One region of the Streptomyces sp. NPDC101160 genome, then DNA from elsewhere that is predicted to be linked to it. Evidence: riboswitches for the same ligand, from Rfam matches in the RefSeq annotation. Region 1 holds a riboswitch; each other region holds the start of a gene.
What was found. A riboswitch is a leader RNA that binds a small molecule or an ion and turns the genes downstream of it on or off. The one in region 1 is predicted to bind cyclic di-AMP.

Region 1 (2,189 bases):
CGAGCAGCTCCATCACCTCCGGCGACATGGCGTCCGGGGCGGTGGAGCTGCGCTGCACCTTGTAGCGGCGGTGCGGGGCGTTGGACTTCAGGTAGTCCGCCTCGATCGCCTCGCGCTCGACGCCGAGCGCCAGCAGGGATATCGCGATCGCCAGGCCCGCGCGGTCCTTGCCGGCCGCACAGTGCATCAGGACGGGGACGCTGTCCTCGGCCATCGCGTGCAGGATCCGGCTGTGCTCGGCCGTCTTCTCCACAATCATCTTCCGGTACGAACCGGACATCCGGGCCGCGGCCTTGCCGTCCGCCAGGAGCTCGCGCAGCTGCGCCAGGTCGCCCGTGCGCACCAGCTTCCAGAACTCCTTGCCGTCGGCCGGGTCGCTCAGGGGGATGTTCACGTTCCGTGTCCCCGGAAGGTCCACGTCCGGTCCCTCGACCTTCCGGTCCGCGTCGTTGCGGAAGTCGAACACCGTGTGCAGGGCCAGGGTGGTGAGGAACGCGGCGTCCTCCGGGGTGGCGTGCGCCAGGTGGCCGCTGCGGAAGAGGCGCCCGGGGCGCACCTCCCGGCCGTCCGTGGTCGGCAGCCCGCCCAGGTCACGGAAGTTGCGTACGCCGACGAGCTCGGGCTCGGTGGTCGCTTGCGTCACGGTTGCTCCTGGTCTCTCGAGATCGGTTCCTCGGGCAATCATCCAGGGTCAGTAGCCCCGGGCATACCCCCTCGGGGCGGGAATGGGTGATCTGTCCGTATTGTGGGTTTGGTGATAACGCGCCCTGGTTGCAGGGGAGATGGGAATCGGGGCGTGAGCAGCGTCATAAACGTGACGGACCGTGCCTGATCGTCTTTTTCAAATTCCCTTGGGGAAAGGGAAAACGAGAGTTCGTCATCGACGCAGGGTGACCAGAATTCCGGCCGGATATCGCGCGATCAAGAGTGGCCGAAAAACCGTGGCTTGTTCCCGTCGGCCCGGCTCGTCTAGCGTCGCGCTCAATCCGGACGGACCGCCGAATCCTGCCGCCGCCCGGAATCCGCACCCACCCGTGTCAGGCAGGAGCGGGGGACCCAGGTACTTTGCCGATCCCTCGACGCAGCACCCACGAAGGACGGCTCGGGGTGAAGCCGCGCGACCGCGCGGCCGGACATCTCCAGTCCGAACCCGACAGCTCACCTCGCAGGCGACGGAGAGGAATTCACCATGCCCGCGAAGGGTAAGCACCGCCGTCCCAAGGTCAACCCGATCAGCCGCGGGTTCGTCGCCGCCGGCGCGGGCGGCGCGGTCGTCGCGCTCCCGCTGATCGGTGCGACCGGCGCCCACGCCGCCGAGCAGGCCGCTCCCGCCGTGGCGCACCAGCGCGTCGCCGCCGTGGCTCCCGCCGCCGTCACCCCCGCCGCCGTCACTCCCGCCCAGGCCCACGCCGCCGCCCCGGTCTCGTACACCGTGGTCCGCGGCGACTACCTGTCGAAGATCGCCACCGAGCACCACCTGGCCGGCGGCTGGCACAAGCTCTACCGCGACAACCGCCAGGTCATCGGCGAGAACCCCTCGCTGATCCTGCCCGGCATGAAGCTGACCCTCGGCGCCAAGAACCACGCCGAGCCGCACGCGGCCAAGGCCCGCCCGGCGAAGTCCCAGGCGGCCGGGACCGGCGGCGAGCAGCGCGCCTCGCGCAGCGCCGAGCGCTCCGCCGCGACCACCTCCGCCCCGGCCGCCGCCCCGGCCCCGGCCGCGACGGCCACCTCCTCCGGCTGGGTCGTCCCGGTCAGCGGCGGCATCTCCACCCCGTACAAGCAGCCGGGCTCCATGTGGTCCTCCGGCTACCACACCGGCGTCGACTTCATCGCCGACACCGGCACGGCCGTCCACGCGGTCGGCCCCGGCACCGTCTACTCCGCCGGCTGGGGCGGCGCCTACGGCAACCAGATCGTCATCCAGCACGCCGACGGCACCTTCTCCCAGTACGGCCACCTCTCCTCCATCTCGGTGAGCGCCGGGCAGACCGTCACCGGCGGCCAGGTCATCGGCCTCTCCGGCGCGACCGGCAACGTCACCGGACCGCACCTGCACTTCGAGATGCGCACAGGGCCGGACTACGGCTCCGACATCGACCCGCTGGCCGCGCTGCGCCAGCACGGCGTCAACATCTGACGCCTCTGACGAACCGTCAGCAGGAAGCCCCGGCACGATCCCGTGCCGG
Region 2 (2,189 bases), on a different contig from region 1:
CGAGACCCTCGGCGCCTGGACCGGCGCGCCGGCCGCGCCGCGCCCCATGGCGCCCATCACGGCCGACGACACCGGCCGGGTCGTCATCGTGGACCGTCCGGGCGCCGTCCAGACGCAGCTGCTCATCGGCCGCGTCGGTGCCGACCGCCACGACCGGGTCTGGCCGGCCCAGGTGCTCGGCACGTACTGCCTCGGCGGCACGCTCACCTCCCGCCTGGACCGCGTCCTGCGCGAGGAGAAGGGCTACACGTACGGTGTGCGCGCCTTCGGCCAGGTGCTGCGCTCGGACGACGCGGGCCACGGCGCGGCGATGCTCGCCATCAGCGGCTCGGTGGACACTCCCAACACCGGCCCGGCACTTGACGACCTGTGGAAGGTGCTGCGCACCCTGGCCGCCGAGGGTCTGACCGACGCCGAGCGCGACGTGGCGGTGCAGAACCTGGTGGGTGTCGCCCCGCTGAAGTACGAGACCGCCGCCTCCGTCGCGGGCACGCTGGCCGACCAGGTCGAGCAGCACCTCCCGGACGACTACCAGGCGCACCTGTACGCGCGCCTGGCCGAGACCGGCACGGTGGAGGCGACCGCGGCCGTGGTCAACGCCTTCCCGGTGGACCGGCTGGTCACCGTCCTGGTCGGCGACGCCTCGCAGATCGAGGAGCCGGTGCGGGCGCTCGGCATCGGTGAAGTGACCGTCGTCACCGGCTGATTGAGCCCTCGTCACGAGGACCCTGACGACCTGGTTCGTCAGGGTCCTCGCTATTTGTCCGTATTGCGGGCGAGTGTTGGTGAATGCCCTGTGGCAAGTCTTACAAACTGGCGCGTCTGTTTGGCGATTGACTGAAGATCGGCCTAGCGTCGACGCGACTGTTCGCCCGTTGCACCACGCCGCACCCGCGGCGAACGGACAGTCATCGCCGAGTCCCCGCAAGGCGCGAGCCTGGGGAGCCGGGGACCCACACGAAGTCCCTGGGGTGAATCGGACGCCTTCGCTCCGCGCGGAGGGGCCCGTAGGAGACCTTCCTGCTCCGAACCCGTCAGCTAACCCGGTAGGCGAGAGGGAAGGAAAGGATCAGCCACTTCATGGCGTTCACCCGTGCCACCGGGAAGCATCGTGGTCCGAGCCGTCTGACGCGCCGTGGCGCGGGCATCGCCGGCGTGGCGACGCTCGCCACCACCGGCGTCATCGGCACCCTCGCCTCCCCGGCGCTCGCCGCCGACACGGAGAGCCCCTCCCCGGAGGACACCGGTCTCACCCAGGTGATCACCGAGGAGTCCCTCACCGAGCACGTCGACGCCCAGGCCGCCGCCCAGGAGAAGCAGGCCTTCGAGGCCGCCGCCCGCGTCAAGGCCGCCGCCGAGGCGAAGCGCAAGGCCGAGGCCCGCGCCAAGGAGATCCGCCAGGCCAAGGAGCGTGCCGCCCGCGAGGCCGAGCGCAAGCGCCTGAACTCCTTCCAGGCCCCCGTCGCCCACTCGTACGTCTCCACCGGCTACAACACCGGCGGCTCGCTCTGGTCCTCCGGCCACCACTCCGGCATCGACTTCCACGCCGCCTACGGCACCACGGTCGTCGCCGTCGGCTCCGGCACCGTCGTCGAGGCCGGCTGGGGCGGCGCGTACGGCAACAACATCGTCATCCGGATGAACGACGGCACGTACACCCAGTACGGTCACCTCTCCGCCATCCGTGTCTTCGTCGGCCAGAAGGTGACCCCCGGCGAGCAGATCGGCGTCTCCGGCTCCTCCGGCAACTCGACCGGCCCGCACCTCCACTTCGAGGCCCGCACCAGCCCCGAGTACGGCTCGGACATCGACCCCGTCGCGTACCTGCGCGCCCGCGGTGTCGACGTCTGACGTCCGACTCCCCGCTCAGCGCGAAGAAGCCCCGGCTCGAACGAGCCGGGGCTTTTTTCGTCCCTGAATTACCGGTCGGCATCGGAAATTCCCGCGTCCTGCAATAGAGTCGCCGAACGGGCTACGCCCGACGGGGTTCAGCGTGGAGAAAAGCGGAGGTCGGACATGCGCATTCCCGCGCAGTCGGTATGCACGGCGATCCGGGACGACATCGTCTCCGGTGTGTACGCGCGGGGCGCCAGACTGACGGAGGAACAGCTCGCCCGCCGCTACGGAGTCTCCCGCGTCCCGGTCCGCGAGGCGCTGCGCACCCTGGAGTCCGAGGGCTTCGTCATCAC
Region 3 (2,189 bases), on a different contig from region 1:
CCGCGAATTGCTGCGGCAGCGGGAGCTGATCTCCGGGATGCTCGCCGAACACACCGGCCAGGAGCGGGGCCGGATCGACTCCGACCTCGACCGGACGACCGTGTTCGACGCTGCGGGCGCCCTCGCGTACGGCCTGGTGGACCACGTGGTCCGCAGCCGCCGCGACGGCGGGACCGCCGGCGCCGGGCGGGTGTGAGCCGGCCATGGTCCCGGAACTGCCGCCGCTGCCCGCGCTCACCCGCGCCGAGGGCGAGTTCGTCGACGCGTACCTCGAAGTCGTCGATCTGCTCGGCCGGATCAATCCATCCAGGACCTCGCATACCTATGGGGCGCTACGGGCCGCCCAGGCGCTGGTCGGGCGGGCGACGGCGCTGCGCGAGGCGCTGACGCTCATGCACGCGCGGGGCGAGAGCGAGGTGCACGCGGACACATTGGCCCGCGCGCTGCGAGTGTTGGACGGAGAGCGCCGCGCGGCCCGCGTCACCATGCCCCGGCAACAGGTGAGTTGACACGAGGGCGTGTCGTGTCGAGGTCCACTCGGGCCAGCGGAACGCCGGAATCGGTCCTCCTTTCGGCGTAGTCGACGTATCGACATAGAGCTCAGCTATCTTGCGCAACGGGTGTACACATCTGGCGGAATCGGGCGTTCCACCCCTGGTGGCGGACTCGTCGCGCAAACCTCGGACGATCACCAAACCTGACTGTCCACCCGAATGGATCAGTCGTGAGGAGCCTCACATATCGCCGTTTCCACTCGGATTTCGGCGCCGGCGTGGGTCAAGATCCCTGTCGACGACAAGCCCCCGCCACCCGAGGCGGGGCGGTCCGGGCGGACGCCGAGTCCTGCCGCCGTCCCGGATGTCTGGTCGACAGGAGTGGATCGGCAGGAGTGGAGGACCCGAGCAACACGGGACGTCCGAGCGATCGGAGCCGTCCCTCGGGGTGAAGCCGCAGCCGCGGCCGGGCATCTTCGCCTGCCCGAACCCGACAGGTCATCCTTCACAGGCGGCTGACGAAGGGTTGCGCATGACTGCGCAGATTCATGTCCCGTCCCTGCTGTCCCGGGCCGGAGCCGTCTCGGCTCTCACCCTCGCCGCCGTCGGCGGCACGCTGCTCGCACCAGGAGCGGCGCCGGAGGCCCAGGCCGCGAGCTCGTACGCCAACACGGCACTGAGCGTCGCCGCCTCGAAGAAGGGATCGCCCTACCGGTACGGCGCATCAGGCCCCACCAGGTTCGACTGCTCGGGTCTCACGCTCTACTCGTACAAGAGGGCGGGCAAGACGCTGCCCCGCACCGCGCAGCAGCAGTACAACACCACACGCCACATCTCGGCGGCGAGCCGCCAGAAGGGGGACCTGGTCTTCTTCCACTCCGGTGGAAGGGTGTACCACGTCGGGATCTACGCGGGTAACAACGCGATCTGGCACTCGCCGAAGACCGGCTCATGGGTGAAGCTCGACCGGATCTGGACCTCGAAGGTCTCCTACGGCCGGGTCCGCTGACCCGTCGCACGGCACCAGGCGGCCAATCTTCCGGCCATCCGGTCAGCGGGTTGGCCGGTCGGCCGGTCAGCCGGGGACCGCCGCCGGCCAGGGCAGCTCGATCCACACGGTCTTGCCGCCCTCGGCCGTCGGCGTCACCGACAGCCGGCCGCCCGCCTCGACGGTCAGCGAGCGGATGATCATCATGCCGCGGCCGTTGTCCTGCTGGACGGCCGCCGGCAGGCGCCTCGGCCAGCGGGGGTGGCTGTCCGTCACCCCGATGCGCAGCCGCTCGTCCCGCTCCAGACGGACGTCGATCGTGAAGGTGGGCGACTGCCCGAAGGTGTGCTGGACGGCGTTGGTCGCCAGCTCGGAGACGATGAGCCGGACCGCGTCGGCCGTGTCGGCGTGGCCCGCGGGGTCTCCGACGTCACCGAGCCCCCAGGAGGCGAGCACCTCGGCGACGTACCTCCGCGCGGCGGGGACCGATGCGGGGTCGCTCGGCAGCGTGACGGTTGCTTCCTGCTGGTCTGCCATGGCGACGCTGTCCCTTTCCCCTCCGGGCCCGGCCCGGGTTGCGCTTCGCGTCAGACTGCCACCGATCGTGCGGCCCTGGGCGGCGATCGACCAAGTTATACGGATATCTGTCGCCCGAAGCGGTGAACCGTGCGACGGGCGACCCGACAGCCGCGGGACATCCCCTATGC
Region 4 (2,189 bases), 110 kb from region 1:
CGTGAGGTACACCTCGTCCTCGTCGATGCCCGCGTCGCGCAGCGCCCGTGACAGCAGCCGGCCCGCCGGCCCGACGAACGCCTCGCCCTCCCGGTCCTCCTGGTCGCCGGGCTGCTCGCCGACCAGCATCAGCCGCGCGTGCGCGTCGCCGCGCCCGAAGACCGTCCCGGTCGTGTTCTCGAACAGCGGACAGCCCCGGCAGTCCGCCGCGGCCCGCCGGTGCGCGGGCATGCCGCCGCGCGCCGGCAGGAAGGGGGTGGCGTCGTACGCCTCGGGGCCGGGGCCGGCGCCGTCGTCATGGGTGCCGTTCATGGCAGTACCTCCCGGAGTCGCGGCTACCCCGAATCGCACTGGGCAAATCGGACGATAATCACCCATTCTCTTCAAATAGAGAAATGCGGATGAGTGGCCCCATGAGTGCATTTAGTAGATAAGGCGGGGCGAGGGTGGCGCGGGTGATTCGGGTCACGCTCGAACCGGCCCGCCCGATGCTGGCGCGGCGTCAAGTCCGTACTTTCCGTAAAGGGTTGGGGAATCGGGTCCAGGTAAGCGGAATGATCCTTTTGTGTTTCCGGTAAAGGTCATTTTCGGGCCGCTAATTCCGTCTTGTTTTCGCCGTTTGTTTTCGCATACGGTCACGCCGCAACCGGACGGAAACGCCGAATCCTGCCACCGCCCGGTCACCGCACTCACCACACTCGTCCGGCAGGAGCGGGGGACCCAGGTTTGCCGCCGGTCCCGGGATTCCGGGCCGGCTCGGGGTGAAGCCGTGCGCGCCGCGGCCGGGCATCTCCTGCCCGAACCCGACAGCTCACCTCGCAGGCGGAGGAGAGGAATTCGCCATGCGTGGACACGGGAAGCACCGACGCCCCAAGCGCACCCCGCTCGCTCGCTCCCTCGCCGTCGCCGGCCTCACCGGCAGCGCCGCACTCGCCGTGCCGCTGGCCGGGGCGTCGAGCGCCGTGGCGGCCGAGCCGCACGCGGCACAGACCGTCGCAGTCGAAAAGGCCGTGACGCAGACGGCCGTACGGAAGGCCGTGCAGGCCGGTCCGGTCCGGTATTCCGTCGTCGTCGGTGACTCGCTTTCCGGCATCGCCGAGAAGTACGCGGTCAGGGGCGGCTGGAAGAAGCTCTACCAGGACAACCGCCGGGCCATCGGCCACGACCCCCGGCTCATCCGGCCCGGTCTGAAGCTGACCGTCGACCCGACGTCGAAGCAGGCCCCGACGGCCCCGCGCCTCACCGGCGCCGGCGCGAGCGAGGCGGGCACGGCCACCGCGGTCCAGGCATCCGCCCCGGCCCCGGCCGCGGCCGCCACGACCGGCACCTCCGGCACGTACGCGAACAACCTCGACGGATGGATCCGCGAGGCCCTCGACGTCATGGCCCGCAACGGCATCCCCGGCAGCTACGACGGCATCTACCGCAACATCATGCGCGAGTCCTCGGGCAACCCGCAGGCCATCAACAACTGGGACTCCAACGCCGTCGCCGGCACCCCGTCCAAGGGCCTGCTCCAGGTGATCGACCCCACCTTCCAGGCGTACCACGTGGCCGGCACCTCCGACGACATCTACGACCCGGTCGCCAACATCACCGCGGCCTGCAACTACGCCGCCGCCAAGTACGGCTCCATCGACAACGTCTTCGGCGCCTACTGAGCCCTTCTCTTCCGTGCCGCCCGGCCCCCGAATGGACCGGGCGGTACGAAAAGAGGTACGAAGTCCTGCGTGAAGGATCAACCTCAGGGGCCGCAGGAGCCCCAGGAACCCCAGGACTCCCGGAGCGCGACCGTCCGGGTGTTCATCGCCCTGGCGCCGCCCGACGAAGCGAAGGACGAGCTGGCCCGCGAGCTGCGGCCCGCCTATGAGGCGTACCCGACCCTGAGGCAGAACCGCATCGAGGACTGGCACATCACCCTGGCCTTCCTCGGCGAGCTCCCCGCCGCGGCCGTCCCGCCGCTGCGGCAGCCGCTCGCGGAGCTCGCCGCCGCCCGCCGGCCCCTGGAGCTCGCGCTGCGCGGCGGCGGCCACTTCGACGAGCGGGTGCTGTGGAGCGGCATCGCCGGCGACCTCGAAGGGCTGCACCTGCTCGCCTCGGACGTCCGCGCCCTCGTGAAGGCCTGCGGCATCCCCTTCGAGGACCGCCCGCTGCGCCCGCACCTCACCCTGGCCCGGGCCCGCCGCGGC

Region 2: it holds a riboswitch for cyclic di-AMP, as region 1 does, so the genes downstream of both, ACIRSU_RS30400 (M23 family metallopeptidase) here and ACIRSU_RS07325 (peptidoglycan DD-metalloendopeptidase family protein) in region 1, are expected to answer to the same signal.
Region 3: it holds a riboswitch for cyclic di-AMP, as region 1 does, so the genes downstream of both, ACIRSU_RS05030 (C40 family peptidase) here and ACIRSU_RS07325 (peptidoglycan DD-metalloendopeptidase family protein) in region 1, are expected to answer to the same signal.
Region 4: it holds a riboswitch for cyclic di-AMP, as region 1 does, so the genes downstream of both, ACIRSU_RS07800 (transglycosylase SLT domain-containing protein) here and ACIRSU_RS07325 (peptidoglycan DD-metalloendopeptidase family protein) in region 1, are expected to answer to the same signal.

The regions. Positions count from the first base shown of each region.
Region 1 is NZ_JBIWPJ010000002.1:376,894-379,082, forward strand. It holds gene ACIRSU_RS07320 (tyrosine-protein phosphatase) at 1-685, opposite strand, end outside; cyclic di-AMP (ydaO/yuaA leader) riboswitch at 1,020-1,185, shown strand; gene ACIRSU_RS07325 (peptidoglycan DD-metalloendopeptidase family protein) at 1,190-2,140, shown strand.
Region 2 is NZ_JBIWPJ010000010.1:121,083-123,271, forward strand. It holds gene ACIRSU_RS30395 (M16 family metallopeptidase) at 1-706, shown strand, start outside; cyclic di-AMP (ydaO/yuaA leader) riboswitch at 903-1,068, shown strand; gene ACIRSU_RS30400 (M23 family metallopeptidase) at 1,081-1,851, shown strand; gene ACIRSU_RS30405 (GntR family transcriptional regulator) at 2,017-2,189, shown strand, end outside.
Region 3 is NZ_JBIWPJ010000001.1:1,147,210-1,149,398, forward strand. It holds gene ACIRSU_RS05020 (ATP-dependent Clp protease proteolytic subunit) at 1-196, shown strand, start outside; gene ACIRSU_RS05025 (hypothetical protein) at 204-509, shown strand; cyclic di-AMP (ydaO/yuaA leader) riboswitch at 825-1,023, shown strand; gene ACIRSU_RS05030 (C40 family peptidase) at 1,027-1,503, shown strand; gene ACIRSU_RS05035 (ATP-binding protein) at 1,570-2,019, opposite strand; gene ACIRSU_RS05040 (8-amino-7-oxononanoate synthase) at 2,184-2,189, opposite strand, start outside.
Region 4 is NZ_JBIWPJ010000002.1:482,500-484,688, forward strand. It holds gene ACIRSU_RS07795 (UdgX family uracil-DNA binding protein) at 1-312, opposite strand, end outside; cyclic di-AMP (ydaO/yuaA leader) riboswitch at 648-838, shown strand; gene ACIRSU_RS07800 (transglycosylase SLT domain-containing protein) at 843-1,661, shown strand; gene thpR (RNA 2',3'-cyclic phosphodiesterase) at 1,731-2,189, shown strand, end outside.